Regions from separate parts of the Staphylococcus hyicus genome, predicted to be linked through region 1. Evidence: riboswitches for the same ligand, from Rfam matches in the RefSeq annotation. Region 1 holds a riboswitch; each other region holds the start of a gene.

What was found. A riboswitch is a leader RNA that binds a small molecule or an ion and turns the genes downstream of it on or off. The one in region 1 is predicted to bind S-adenosylmethionine.
Region 2: it holds a riboswitch for S-adenosylmethionine, as region 1 does, so the genes downstream of both, SHYC_RS09470 (methionine ABC transporter ATP-binding protein) here and metX (homoserine O-acetyltransferase MetX) in region 1, are expected to answer to the same signal.
Region 3: it holds a riboswitch for S-adenosylmethionine, as region 1 does, so the genes downstream of both, SHYC_RS03520 (M20 family metallopeptidase) here and metX (homoserine O-acetyltransferase MetX) in region 1, are expected to answer to the same signal.
Region 4: it holds a riboswitch for S-adenosylmethionine, as region 1 does, so the genes downstream of both, metK (methionine adenosyltransferase) here and metX (homoserine O-acetyltransferase MetX) in region 1, are expected to answer to the same signal.

Annotation. Positions count from the first base shown of each region.
Region 1 covers NZ_CP008747.1:20,095-23,569, reverse strand. The annotation lists gene metX (homoserine O-acetyltransferase MetX) at 1-714, opposite strand, end outside; SAM riboswitch class I at 788-889, opposite strand; gene SHYC_RS00120 (AzlD domain-containing protein) at 948-1,277, opposite strand; gene SHYC_RS00115 (AzlC family ABC transporter permease) at 1,274-1,966, opposite strand; gene gvpU (gas vesicle accessory protein GvpU) at 2,265-2,648, opposite strand; gene SHYC_RS11770 (hypothetical protein) at 2,667-3,475, opposite strand, start outside.
Region 2 covers NZ_CP008747.1:2,006,689-2,010,163, forward strand. The annotation lists gene SHYC_RS09460 (MetQ/NlpA family ABC transporter substrate-binding protein) at 1-538, opposite strand, end outside; gene SHYC_RS09465 (methionine ABC transporter permease) at 563-1,258, opposite strand; gene SHYC_RS09470 (methionine ABC transporter ATP-binding protein) at 1,251-2,279, opposite strand; SAM riboswitch class I at 2,379-2,485, opposite strand; gene SHYC_RS09475 (thioredoxin family protein) at 2,519-2,839, opposite strand; gene SHYC_RS09480 (toprim domain-containing protein) at 2,805-3,200, opposite strand; gene gcvH (glycine cleavage system protein GcvH) at 3,282-3,475, opposite strand, start outside.
Region 3 covers NZ_CP008747.1:781,181-784,655, reverse strand. The annotation lists gene ldmS (L-aspartate--L-methionine ligase LdmS) at 1-536, opposite strand, end outside; gene SHYC_RS03520 (M20 family metallopeptidase) at 537-1,757, opposite strand; SAM riboswitch class I at 1,821-1,931, opposite strand; gene SHYC_RS03515 (S-ribosylhomocysteine lyase) at 2,509-2,979, shown strand; gene SHYC_RS03510 (DoxX family protein) at 3,285-3,475, opposite strand, start outside.
Region 4 covers NZ_CP008747.1:1,156,557-1,160,031, reverse strand. The annotation lists gene SHYC_RS05530 (NERD domain-containing protein) at 1-541, opposite strand, end outside; gene metK (methionine adenosyltransferase) at 630-1,829, opposite strand; SAM riboswitch class I at 1,934-2,046, opposite strand; gene pckA (phosphoenolpyruvate carboxykinase (ATP)) at 2,259-3,475, shown strand, end outside.

The DNA.
Region 1 (3,475 bases):
ACTGTCTAAAACATCGAGCAGTGTGAGGTAACACTTTAAATCAAAGCTTGTTTTAAATTTATCACCTTGATGTTTTTGATAGGTTACTACTTCATCCGGCGTAAATCTCGCTTCATAACTTTTAGACGACCGGTATGTTAAAAAACCTAATTGTCGCGCAATACTTAAGCCTTCCCTTCCTCCTAAATGTATCGCTTGACGTGCGATTTCATTAAATGCACGTGAATAAGAAGACGTTTTTACGGTAGAAGCCAGAATGACTGCCTTTTTCACTTTAAATTTTTGGTTATACAAGAGTTCTAGTACTTGCATACCACCGAGAGAGGCGCCTATCAACACTTCTATCGTTTCAAATTGAAGCGCTTGTAACCCTAATTCAATAGCACGAACGATATCACGGATTGTTAACCTCGAAGGGAATTGTGAATCTGTTAGCCGCGAACTAGATCCAAATGGACTTCCAATCACATTAAATGTTAAAAATTGGTAATCATGTAATGGCATATAGCCTCCATCAATAATTTCACGCCACCATCCAGGGTTATCTTCTGTACCATAAGTTAAATGGTTTCCTGTTAATGCGTGACATACTAATACCAGAGGTTGTCCTCGATATCCTACATGTTCATATCTCAATTTTAAATCTTGAATCATTTCACCTGATTCTGTTTTAAATTCACCTAAATGCAGTGTATCAACTGTATAATGTGTCAATTTAGCATACCCTCCCTCTAAACAAAAAAGTTGTACTACCGTCTGTACGGCAATACAACTCATGTTAATCATTGACTTATCACTCGAAACATTCGTTGGTTTTAGCACCGTACTTATCACTAAGTGGTTGCTGAAGCATCACAGGGCCAAATCCCTCAACTTCTCTTAATAAGCTTTCAGTATTCAATTCATTAATTCATATCATAACGTATTCAGAATATTCATGCAAATGTTTACAGAGGTAGAATAAGTCTTAAACATGCAACACTTACCATACCTATAATAACAGCAATGGTTAAACTCCTTGATATCAAAGTAGCGAGAAGTGTTGGGATAACTGCGAATACATAAATCCAGTTTAAGCGAAATCCAAAGTGACCAGTTTCTTGAATGATCAATCCATCAACAACTAAGGCAGCAAACAATGTAATTGGTATAAAAGATAACCATTGAATGACTTTTTCAGAAAGTTGTAATTGTGCGATTGCGATGAAAGGCGTAATACGTAATAATAATGTGCCTATACCAGATAGAATAATGGTCCAAAGAATATACATTGTCATCGGTCCATCACCACCCCTATTGCAGCTGTAACCATTGATGTAATTAAAATGGCGATATAAGATGGCATTACAAGACTGAATACCATCATTTGTATAACGACAATACATACCAGTTTTAAATAGAGATGTAACTTGGGTTTCGTAAGACCTTCAAATTGACTTAACATAAGGAAAATAAACATGGCGATAATCGCATAATCCAATCCTAACGCTTCAGGATTCGAAAAGATATCACCGAGTAACGCACCAAGAATACATACAAAAATCCAAAATATGTAAGCTGTAATATTGATGCCATGCATCCAACGTCTCCCGATTACAGCTCCTTTTGAATGTGGTGTAATTGCGATACCAAATGTCTCATCCGTTAATAACGATCCGATACCTACACGATGAGGTAAAGATGTCGCTTTAAAGTTTGGGGCGAGAGTCATACTTAATAAAAACATACGACTGTTAACGACAAGTGCTGTGAGTACAATAATCCATATAGGCGTTTGAACAGCCATTAATGCAATAATGATAAATTGAGCAGCACCTGCATAAACGAGTATAGATAGTAACGCGATGTCTAAAATACTAAAGCCAGAGGCAATACCTACGATACCGAAAGAAAAACCAACACCTGCATAACCGAGCAACGTAGGAATACAATCTTTGACACCTTGCCTAAACGAATTGTAAGCCATTGCACCTCACCCCTCCTTAAAATTAAAACTATTTTAGTATAAATCAATAAAAATTACCATAAGGTTAGTCTGAGGTGTGAGTGACGTCAGACTATCGTTTGTCTTAAAAATACTGAATTCTTGCCGTTGATGGATAATTAGTTTTTCCAAAAAAGATACCTTTAATATCATAAATACGCGCTATGTCATTAAAATCCCCTCCCCTACACATTTACGCATAAAAAAACTGGATGTATCTTAATAGACCCATCCAGCTACTCATTTATTAAAACGTGCTTAGCATTAACTTTTGTCAAAATTATTTTGCTTCTGTAATTTTACCTAAGAAGAAACTATCCACTTCAGTTAAACGCCCTCTCCATAATGTCGAACCTACAGATGGAATTGGGTGACTACCATTTAAATAAACGCGTGCATCTTTGAGATGAATAAAGTTCGCGCCACCTTTGCTTGATTTCGCAGATTCACTCGCATCTGAAAATTGTTCACTAAATTCTTTAGCAACATCATTGCCATCTTTAAACGATTCACTTAAAGATTTGTAGTAATCCTCAGCAGAAACTAACGTCCCTGAAACAATTGATCCATTAACAAGTAAAGAAATATCTAATGCAAAACCATTTTCATTCGTAGCCTCTACAAAAGATTCTAAAATACCGTCTTTATTCGTCGCTTCACTCATATTGATACCCCCACACGATTATTTTTTAGAAACCGTATCATCATTGATTTCTATTTTAGTTTGAATGCCTTTAGCTTCTTTAGAAACCTCATTTTTCTTGATTTTCACTGATTTTTTGTTTTTCGTCAGTTTATCCCAAAAACCTTTTTTCGGCTCTTTAACAGATAATGTGGTGTCTTGATTTTCTTCTTTATCTTCTTCCGTATCTTCAGAGTCTTCTTCTTCAGTTGATTCTTCTTCCTCTGTTTCTGAAGTGTCCTCTTCATCCTCTTCTTCTGAGTCCTCGGAGTCTTCTTCTTCAGCTAATTCTTCTTCCTCTGTTTCTGAATCTTCCTCTTCGTCCTCCTCTTTTGAGTCCTCGGAGTCTTCTTCTTCAGCTGATTCTTCCTCTGTTTCTGAATCTTCCTCTTCATCCTCTTCTTCTTTTGAGTCCTCGGAGTCTTCTTCTTCAGCTGATTCTTCCTCTGTTTCTGAATCTTCCTCTTCATCCTCTTCTTCTTTTGAGTCCTCGGAGTCTTCTTCTTCAGCTGATTCTTCTTTTGAGTCCTCGGAGTCTTCTTCTTCAGCTGATTCTTCTTCTGTGTCCTCAGTGTCTTCTTCCTTGTCTTGGGCGTCAGATGCTTCTTTATCATCCGCATCGTTCGCTTTTTCTTTGTCATCAACAGTTTCTGAATCCGAAGTCTCCGCGTCGTCTTCTTTTTCTTGTTTAGACGCTTCTTCGGTTGCTTCTTCCTCTTTTACCTCATCATCTTTTTTCTTAGTAGTCGCTTGAGATGACTTGGTAGATTTATGAGTTGTTTCATTATTTTCATCTTTAGTTGAATCAT
Region 2 (3,475 bases), 490 kb from region 1:
ATTTAATATCTTTTTTGTTTTCTACAATGTCATCAAAAGTAGCATCTTGGATTTTAACACCTTTTTTAATTTTGATAAGCCCTTCATCCACAAAGAATTTCAAGAATCTCCCTTGTTCTGCAGGATTATTAGATACAAAAATCTCTGCCCCTTTAGGTAAATCTTTTAGACTTTTGTGTTTTTGAGAATATACAGCCATTGGTTCTAAATGTACGTTACCTGCTGATTCTATTTTATAGCCCTTATCTTTTTTCTCTGTATCTAAGTATGGTGTGTGCTGGAAAAAGTTTGCATCTAATTCACCTGCATCTAACAATTTGTTTGGCGTCGTATAATCATTAATCGTTTTAATTTCTAAATTGTATCCTTCTTTTTCTAATATTGGCTTCGCTTTTTCTAATATTTCAGCATGTGGTGCAGGAGATGCCCCGACCACAATTTTCTTATCTTCCTTACTACTTTTTGAATCGTTATTGCCACAAGCAACCAATACTACAGATAGAACTAAAATTACAGCAATTGATAAAAATCTTTTCATTATTACATTCTCCTTATCTTGTATTTATCGTTTGTCTATTTTATTCGTTGTCCAATCTCCCAAAAATTGAATAACGAAGACGATAACTAAAATTAAAATGGTTGAAATTAAAATGACATCATTTTGATTTCGTGTAAATCCTGTTAAATACGCTAAATTACCTAACCCTCCCGCACCAATAACACCTGCAACAGCTGTAGATCCAACTAATGCAATTGCAGTAACAGTTATGCCAGAAATTAAAGCAGGGAGCGATTCAGGAATTAAAACTTTCCGTATCACCGTCCATGTGTTTGCACCCATTGACCAAGCTGCTTCTATCACACCTTTATCTATTTCTTTTAAAGCAATTTCAACAAGTCGTCCATAAAAAGGCGAAGCACCAATAATCAATGCAGGCAATGCACCTGTAGGGCCACTTATTGTGCCTAAAATTAAACTTGTAAAAGGAATCAGCAATAAAATCAATATAATAAATGGGATTGCGCGGAATAAATTAACGAAAAATGACACGAGATTATAAAAAATTCGACCGGCTTTAGATTTACTTTTAGAAGTTAGAAATAACACTACTCCTGTAATGATGCCAAATATAAATGCAAAGAAAGTCGAGATAATCGTCATATACAGTGTTTCATAGGTCGCAGTCCATACATCTGGCCAACGCACATTTGGCAGTGTTAGCATTTCATGCAATATCTCAGTAAAACTTTTACCCATGGGCAATCACCTCAACTTCAATTTGTTTCGATTCTAAATCAAGTTTTAATTGCTCAAACTGTGTTTGGTCGATGTTAGAAATATGTACAACAATAAAACCAATAGCCCCTGACTTAGAATGTTTAATATTGGCTTCTAATATATTTACAGCCACATCATACGTTTTTAAAATATACGAAATTATAGGCTGTGTCGTCACTTCACCTGAAAAGTTGAGTTTTATAAGTTTATCATTTGAATTTAACTTGACGAGACCTGAAATGTCTTCAAATTCAGCTTTAGGTTGAAGATCTTCTTGCACAAAGCGCTTAGTGACTGAATGTTTTGGATTTTCAAAAACTTCAGATACTTTACCTTGTTCAATTACCTTTCCATTTTCCATGACCGCAACTTCATCACAAATGCGACGTATAACATGCATTTCATGCGTAATAATCACAATGGTTAAGTTTTGCTCTTTTTTCAATTGAATTAATAAATCGAGTATTTCATCTGTTGTTTGCGGATCCAATGCACTCGTTGCTTCATCACAAAGTAATACCTCCGGGTCATTTGCAAGTGCTCTAGCAATACCAACACGTTGTTTTTGACCACCTGATAATTCTGATGGATACGCATGTTCACGCCCTTTTAAGCCAACACGTTCTATCAATTCCAATGCTTTTGCTTTAGCATGACGTTTCGATACACCCGCAATTTCTAACGGAAATCGTACATTATCAAGTACAGTGCGTGACCACAATAGATTGAAATGTTGGAAAATCATGCCCACTTTTTGTCTTTTATACCTTAGCGCTTGTTTGCTCAAGTGGCCTATATGATCTCCACCGATAACAACATCGCCAGACGTTGGTGTTTCTAAATAATTAAACAGTCGCACCAAAGTGCTTTTTCCCGCACCCGAAAAACCAATAATACCAAATATGGTACCTGTGTTAATGGTTAGATTAACATGATCAACAGCTAAAACGGATTTAGATTTGCTCTCGTACTGTTTAACGATATTTTTAAGCTCAATCATATCGCTTCCCCCTCAATGTGTTGCGAATTATCAAATTTCAGAACAAAAAAAGCTTTCTCCTATATAAAAATAAGAGAAAGCATAGATTTCGATGCGTTTCTCTCATCTTCAAAAGTATAAATACTTTATGTGAATTGGCACCATTTCTAAATTTAGACGGTTGCCGGGCTTCATAGGGCACATCCCTCCACCACTCTAGATAAGAGTTTTCTGAATATTGAATTGTTTAAATATTATCACTATCCTCGAATTTCGTCAATCACTTTTTTTAACCGTTCAAGTAAAAATGTAACAGATTGAAATGCATAAATGCGATCAACTTCTTTATCATTGTGCATAATTAACAAAATTGGAACAGATTGTATTTCGAACATTTGGCTAAATTCAGGATAATAATTTAAATCTCGTTTTTCTAAAGGCAATTGCGTGACACTATTAGCGATGTGTAACATGCGTTCTGACACTTTACACGTACCACACATCGGCGTATAGCCAAAGATTAATTTAATATCTTGTTCTTGTTCATTAAATGTATTGTTCGATTGCTCTAAAACACTCATGATATGAATACTTTCCTTTTACATAAAAATCGTTTTTGACGTCAAATCCATGCCGCCCTAAAACATTTGAGAGGTAATCTCGTGGACACCGTGCCACTTCACTAAAAGTTGAATCAATGAAGATATCTGTACTTTCACTTAAATACTTTGAAAACCATTTTCGAATCTTTCGCCCTTCAGTATCAGCATCAACAAGAATATATACTTGTTTGCCGTACAAAGATTCAATCATATTATCTAACTTTTCGATGCCCATCGTGCCATGTGTACAAATGATATCAACCGGTTCTAATAACACTTCCTTAACTCTTTTTTTATCAGATTTGCCTTCTACAACAATTACTTTATTAATCATCGCCATGGTCTTCACCTTCTAAAAAGTTAGTATTCAGTGCAAAAAAACTCCAAGATAATCAAAGGAATATCTAGGAGTTTAAAAATATTATTCGCCAATCATTTCTTGATAACCTTGTGCATCCATTAAAGCATCAAGTTCACTTTCATCGCTTAATTCAACTTTCACCATCCAAGCTTTCTCATATGGCGATTCATTTACAGCTTCTGGCTCGTCTTCAAGATCTTCATTCACTTCTACGATTTTACCAGATACTGGTGAATATAATTCTGAAACTGTTT
Region 3 (3,475 bases), 760 kb from region 1:
CCACCTGCAGTTGGTAAATCATCCCCTGGTTTTAATACAAGCGGCAATGACCAATGTTTTAACGCATCATGCAGTGTATGGATCTCAACGACCTCTCTTTTTGGTAGATATTTGCCTCCAGTCCATTCTGGAATTTTTGATTTCGTATTTAAATCAATAAACATTTGTTTGTCCATCGCATACCGTGAATTGTCAATGAGGTTTTCACCATGAACGTATTGTGTGTATATGCGATGATGATTCTCTACCGTTAAATGGTGTAACAAGTGCTCATAACTTTCTTTATCTTTAAATGTATATATATTTGTAGGTATTGTTTGATTCACATATTCAAATAGTCTTTGTAATTTATCTGTTACACTTGCTTCATGCACGATTACTGGCATATCAGCAATTAATAATTCTCTTCCCGTTAAAAAATTTGACTGGTGTTCGTCTGGTTCTAACCAAGGATTTGAAATATATGAAGGGCGTGCTGTGTAAACAATATCATCATCGTATAAGTCTCCCAATTTTAAACGTGGATGGTCAGTCATTTATAATTTCTCCCTTAATAATTGATGTTCCTTTTGAATTGTCGATAATAATTCATCATCTTGTAATAAATTGGCACCCATCAATGCAATAATTTTCGCCCCTTTTATCAATGCTTTATCACCCATAGGACTCGCTGCTGCTTCTCTAAATCGATGCGTGTGACCGACTAAACTACGCGGGCCAATTTTAATATGTGGATGAATTGTCGGAATCACATGACTCACATTTCCCGTATCCGTCGAACCATATCCAAAGTCGTCATGACTGACTTCTTCTCCTAATTCAATAGCATAACGTTCAAATAGTGCATCAAGTTCGGGTGATTTGATAAATTCGTTTACCCCATTTTGTATTGGTCCAAACTCATAATCACACCCAGTTTGAATCGCTGCCCCTTTGGCAATACGATGCACACGCTCCGTTAATATATCAAGTGATTTTCTTGTTGTCGCCCTTGTGTAAAATCGTGCATGGGTATAGTCAGGTATAATATTTGCGGCTTTACCGCCATCTAAAATAACACCATGGACACGTTCTGATTTTCGAATATGTTGTCTTAACTGTGCAATACCATTGAAAAAACTTAACATCGCATCTAAAGCATTCTTGGCATCATGTGCATTTTCTGATGCATGTGCACTTTTACCGTAAAATTGAATATCTAATACGTCTACAGCAAGCGTATGAATCGTAGGATACGTTTCATTCCCCGGATGAATCATTAGCGCCACATCGATGTCATCAAAAAGTCCCTCTTTGACATAAGACGCCTTGGCACTACCATTTTCGCCCCCTTCTTCAGCAGGACAACCAAAAATTACGACGCTCCCCCCGAGTTCGTCAACCACTTGTTTAAGCGCTATCCCTGCAAGGACACTTGCGGTTCCAATAATGTTATGACCACATGCATGACCTAAACCTGGTAGTGCATCATACTCTGCTAAAAATCCAATTGCTGGTCCTGGTGCATCAGCATCATATGAGGCAATAAAGCCCGTCGAATGTCCCGCAATATCTTTTTGAATATTAAAACCATGTTCAGATAAATGATCTATGAGTAATCGTGAGGCAAATAATTCCTCATTCCCCAATTCTGGTCGATCATGTATTTGATGACTCATGTCTAAATAATGTAATCGATGATTATCAATATAATCTAATATGCGTTGTCTCACTGAAACCAAAGTAAAATCTCCCTTCAAAAAACAAAAAGTTATCATACGTGATGTACAATGTTCTCCTATTAATAGTCGTACATCAAACGTTGATAACCATTTGTATGTCATTTATCTATCAATAGTCTTCCACTATTGTTGGATTTCGCACCTTTATCGATTATCGATGAGGTTGCAGGGCTTCGTAGGGCCAATTCCCTCCACCACTCTTGATAAATTTTGATTTAATTATTACTCATTTTATCGGAAATCCGCTCATTTGTCATGCTATTTTCATTATTTTCACAATTTTTCGGGATTTAGCTGAAGTAGCGCCATAGCACTGCTTTATATAAAAATAAGATTAACCCTGATGATATAAAGTTGCCCTTTAAAGCGAGCCTTTAATTTTGACTTCTATGGTATAAAGCTTAACTAAAATGTATATAGCGCACATTGAAATCTGTATTGACGATGTGCTTTTAAACGTTATACACGTTTTAAATCATGCCCTTCATGAAAGTTATAGGTTTTTGAAGCGTTAACGCCTGATATTCCTAACGTCTGTATGTATGGTGCAATGAAGGCATAGAGATATGGGTCATGTGCTCGTGTTAAGGGAGTACCCTTAAAAATCGAGGTTGAAACAGTCACCCATATTAATATTATGGCTATCTACATATCTAAAACAACACAACAATTTACATATAAAATTGTCCATACAATACTTATTTTTAACCTGACAAATTTAGTAAGCGTCCGACTTTAATACGTTGAAAGATATGTTAAAATGAAATCAATAAAGGAGGATGACAATATGCCGAAAATGAACGTAGAAAGTTTTAATTTAGATCACACTAAAGTCGTTGCACCATATGTGCGACTAGCTGGTAAAATGCAAGGTGATAACGGAGATGACATATACAAATATGATATTCGATTCAAACAACCGAATAAAGAACATATGGATATGCCAGGGTTACACAGTTTAGAACATTTAATGGCAGAAAATATCCGAAATCATTCTGATAAAGTTGTAGATTTAAGTCCAATGGGATGTCAAACAGGTTTTTATGTTTCTTTTATCAATCATAAAGATTATGGTGACGTATTAAACATCATTGAAAATACAATTCAAGATGTGTTAAATGCCACGGAAGTGCCAGCTTGTAACGAAGTCCAATGTGGTTGGGCAGCAAGCCATTCATTAGAAGATGCTAAAGTCATCGCTCAAGCATTTTTGGATAAGCGCGATCAATGGCATGATGTGTATGGGGACGGTAATTAATATAACGTTGGTTAAGCTTGTTACACCATTAAAGCAGGCTTAAGAGCTAAACTTGCTTTTCATTTTATAATGCGGTCCTATCCGAAAATCAAACCCGTTCCAATGTGAAGAAGCTTGATTTCGTAATTTGAGGAAGTTTTAAAACAATCTAAAGGATTTAGGATATCAGTCAAAATGATATTTTAAATCCAGCATAAAGACTAAATGTACTAATAAACATAAATAACATCCAACAACGGTCATGTACTCATGAATGTTGTTGGATGTTTTTGCTTCATACTGTGTCCGAGGCCTATTTCTTATATTTATAAGTCACGAATCAATTTCATTAAGTGAAACTGTAAGGGTATTCGTAAATACAATAATGGTTTAGGTAATTGCATGCCTTCTATCTCATCGATGCGTCGCGCCATATAAATATTCGCCGGTAAAACTGCCCATAAAAATGCAATGATGATATGTTTAAATATATAACCAGGGCGCCGTAGTAATAAGG
Region 4 (3,475 bases), 1.1 Mb from region 1:
CCATCATAGGATTTTCTTTGAATTGACTTTGACTTACACCTTGATATACATGTCCTTTTAATAATTCTGAATCAATAATATATAGACCTGTACGCGTTAGTACAAGATGACTAATGCGTGTTATCTCTTCTAAAGAATTCGTTGGCATGAATATGTTTGCCATAATGTGCATATCTTCAGGACGGATACGTTTTTCTTTTACAAGACGTTCTCTAATTCCTAACAAACGCATATCTGTAATATATTCACTATCATTTTTAGAAAATAATTTTAATGCATCAATTTCACGATTTTTTGATGATACCATTGCATCATATTGTTCTTTATGACGCGTATCTGATTTTTTCTTTTCAATTCGAACTTCTTCTAAAGCTTCTTTATGTTCAGCGTTTAATTTTTCTTCTTTAGATTGATACTGACTCGAATATGTTTCTTTAACTTTTTTCTTACTGCGCAATGCAAATAAAAACATGATAAGAAATAAGAATGCGAGCACACTCGCAACGATTAACCCAATTTGAATGGGATCTAATTGTGACATGGACATTGACCTACCTTTTCCTTCATTTGCTTTATTATAATCATTATATAAAAAAGCGAATAAAATCGCGAATCTTTATTGAGAAAATTTATTTAAGCGTTTCTACCGCTTCCTTTAAAATATCAATTTTGTTTGTCTTTTCCCAAGGGACATCAATATCATTGCGTCCAAAATGACCATAAGCCGCAGTTTGTTTATAAATCGGTCGTTGTAAGTCTAACATTTTAATGATTCCGGCTGGACGCAAATCAAAATTTTGTCTAACAGCTTCTATTAAAATGTTTTCCGACACTTTTCCTGTGCCAAATGTATCAATAGCTATCGATACCGGTTGTGCGACACCGATTGCATAAGCAATTTGTACTTCACATTTATCTGCTAATTCTGCAGCTACAATATTTTTAGCAACATAGCGTGCAGCATATGCAGCCGAACGGTCTACTTTCGTAGGATCTTTACCAGAAAATGCACCGCCACCATGACGCGCATAACCGCCATACGTATCAACAATGATTTTACGACCAGTTAAACCTGCATCACCTTGAGGACCACCGATAACAAAACGTCCAGTTGGGTTAATAAAGAATTTCGTATCTTTATCAATTAAATGATCTTCAACAGTTGGATAAATCACATGTTTTTTTAAATCTTCTTGAATGTCTTCCAATTCAATATCTTCATGATGTTGAGATGAAATGACAATCGTATCGACACGTTTAGGATGATTATTTTCATCATATTCAACCGTAACTTGTACTTTACCATCTGGTCTTAAATAACTTAATGTTCCATCTTTACGAACCGTCGTTAAACGCTTAGATAACTTATGCGATAAATCTATCGGCAACGGCATAAATGTGTCTGTTTCGTTTGTCGCATATCCAAACATTAATCCTTGGTCTCCAGCCCCAATATTTAATACTTCATCTTGATCTTGGTCGCGATATTCTAAAGCACGGTCTACACCTTGTGCGATATCAGGTGATTGTTCATCGATAGCTGTAAGTACAGACATTGTTTTATAGTCATACCCATATTTTGCTCGAGTATATCCGATTTCTTTAACGGTCTCACGAACAACTTTAGGTATGTCTACATAAGTAGAAGTTGTAATCTCTCCAGCAATTAAAGCCATACCAGTCGTAACAGTCGTTTCGCACGCCACACGTGCATTCGGGTCACCTTTCAAAATTTCATCTAAAATTGCATCTGAAATTTGATCGGCAATTTTATCTGGATGTCCTTCAGTAACTGATTCTGAAGTAAATAAGCGTCTATTGTAAGTCATATTAAGCTCCTTTTTATTTTATTACGAAGTTCTCTTTGTAACTGAGCCAATAAAAAAAGCCTTTCATACTCTTAAATAGAGAGAAGGCCTTTAACGTCCATTCGCTCTTATCGTTCAGACTGTATATGTCTGCAAACGGTTTGGCACCTTTCTTCTATAAAAGAAGAGGTTGCTGGGTTTCATTGGGTCCATGTCCCTCCACCACTCAGGATAAGAGAATCCGTTAGTCCTATATTACATAAATTTTTTAACAGTGTCAATTCAGTTTGAGTTTATGTAACACAAATATAAAACCGATACAGCAATCTAATTATTTTACTATTTTTCTCTCCAAATTACCTAATTTCAGTATGGATAATGAAATCATTGTGTTATACTCTTGAATTGTAAAGGCTTACATCGCCGAAATCACTATTGGAGGGATAAACCATGTCGTTTGATACACAAGCAATTGACGCTTTAAAAACCAAGCCTTCATCTCATTTTCAACTTACTACTACTGAACTCTACAACAAAATTTTAAAACGAGACGAAGCTGAACTCACAGAATTTGGGGCCATTAATGCAAAAACGGGCGTATATACAGGACGTTCTCCAAAAGATAAATATATCGTAGACAATCCTCAAGTCAAAGATGATATTGATTGGGGTACGGTTAATCAGCCGATTTCAGAAGAAAAGTTTTTAAACTTGTACTACCAAGTGATTGATTATTTGGACAGTAAAGATGAGATATTTGTTTTCAATGGTTATGCTGGAAGTGATAAAGATTCACAACTTGATTTAACAGTCGTCAATGAGTTTGCGTGGCATAATTTATTTGCTCAAAATTTATTTATTAAGCCAAGCTCTAAAGAAGAAGCTTCAAAAATCAAAGCTGACTTTACAGTTATATCGGCACCAACATTCAAAGCCGACCCAGACAAAGATGGACTACGGTCTGAAACGTTTGTCATTATTTCATTCAAACATAAAACCGTTTTAATCGGGGGCACGGAATATGCGGGTGAAATGAAAAAATCAATTTTCTCTGTGATGAATTACTTATTACCAAAACAAAAAATAATGAGTATGCATTGCTCTGCAAACGTGGGTAATAAAGGTGATGTTGCATTATTCTTTGGATTATCTGGTACTGGAAAAACGACTTTATCAGCAGACCCTAATCGTAAATTAATCGGTGATGATGAACATGGATGGAATGAAAATGGTGTCTTTAATATTGAAGGTGGCTGTTATGCCAAGGCCATTTCATTGTCCGCAGAAAAAGAACCACAAATTTTTAAAGCCATCAGATATGGTACGGTTTTAGAAAATTGCGTCGTGGATTCACAAGGATATGTCGATTTCGACGATAACAAATTCACTGAAAACACGCGTGCTGCTTATCCAATTCACCATATAGATAACATTGTCGTTCCGTCCAAAGCGTCACATCCAAATACAATTATTTTCTTAACAGCAGATGCTTTTGGGGTATTACCTCCTATTTCTAAGTTAACAAAAGATCAAGCAATGTATCATTTCCTAAGCGGTTTTACATCAAAACTTGCGGGTACTGAACGTGGTATTACTGAACCTCAACCCTCTTTTTCAACATGTTTTGGGGCACCATTCTTGCCATTAAGTGCGAAAGTCTATGCTGA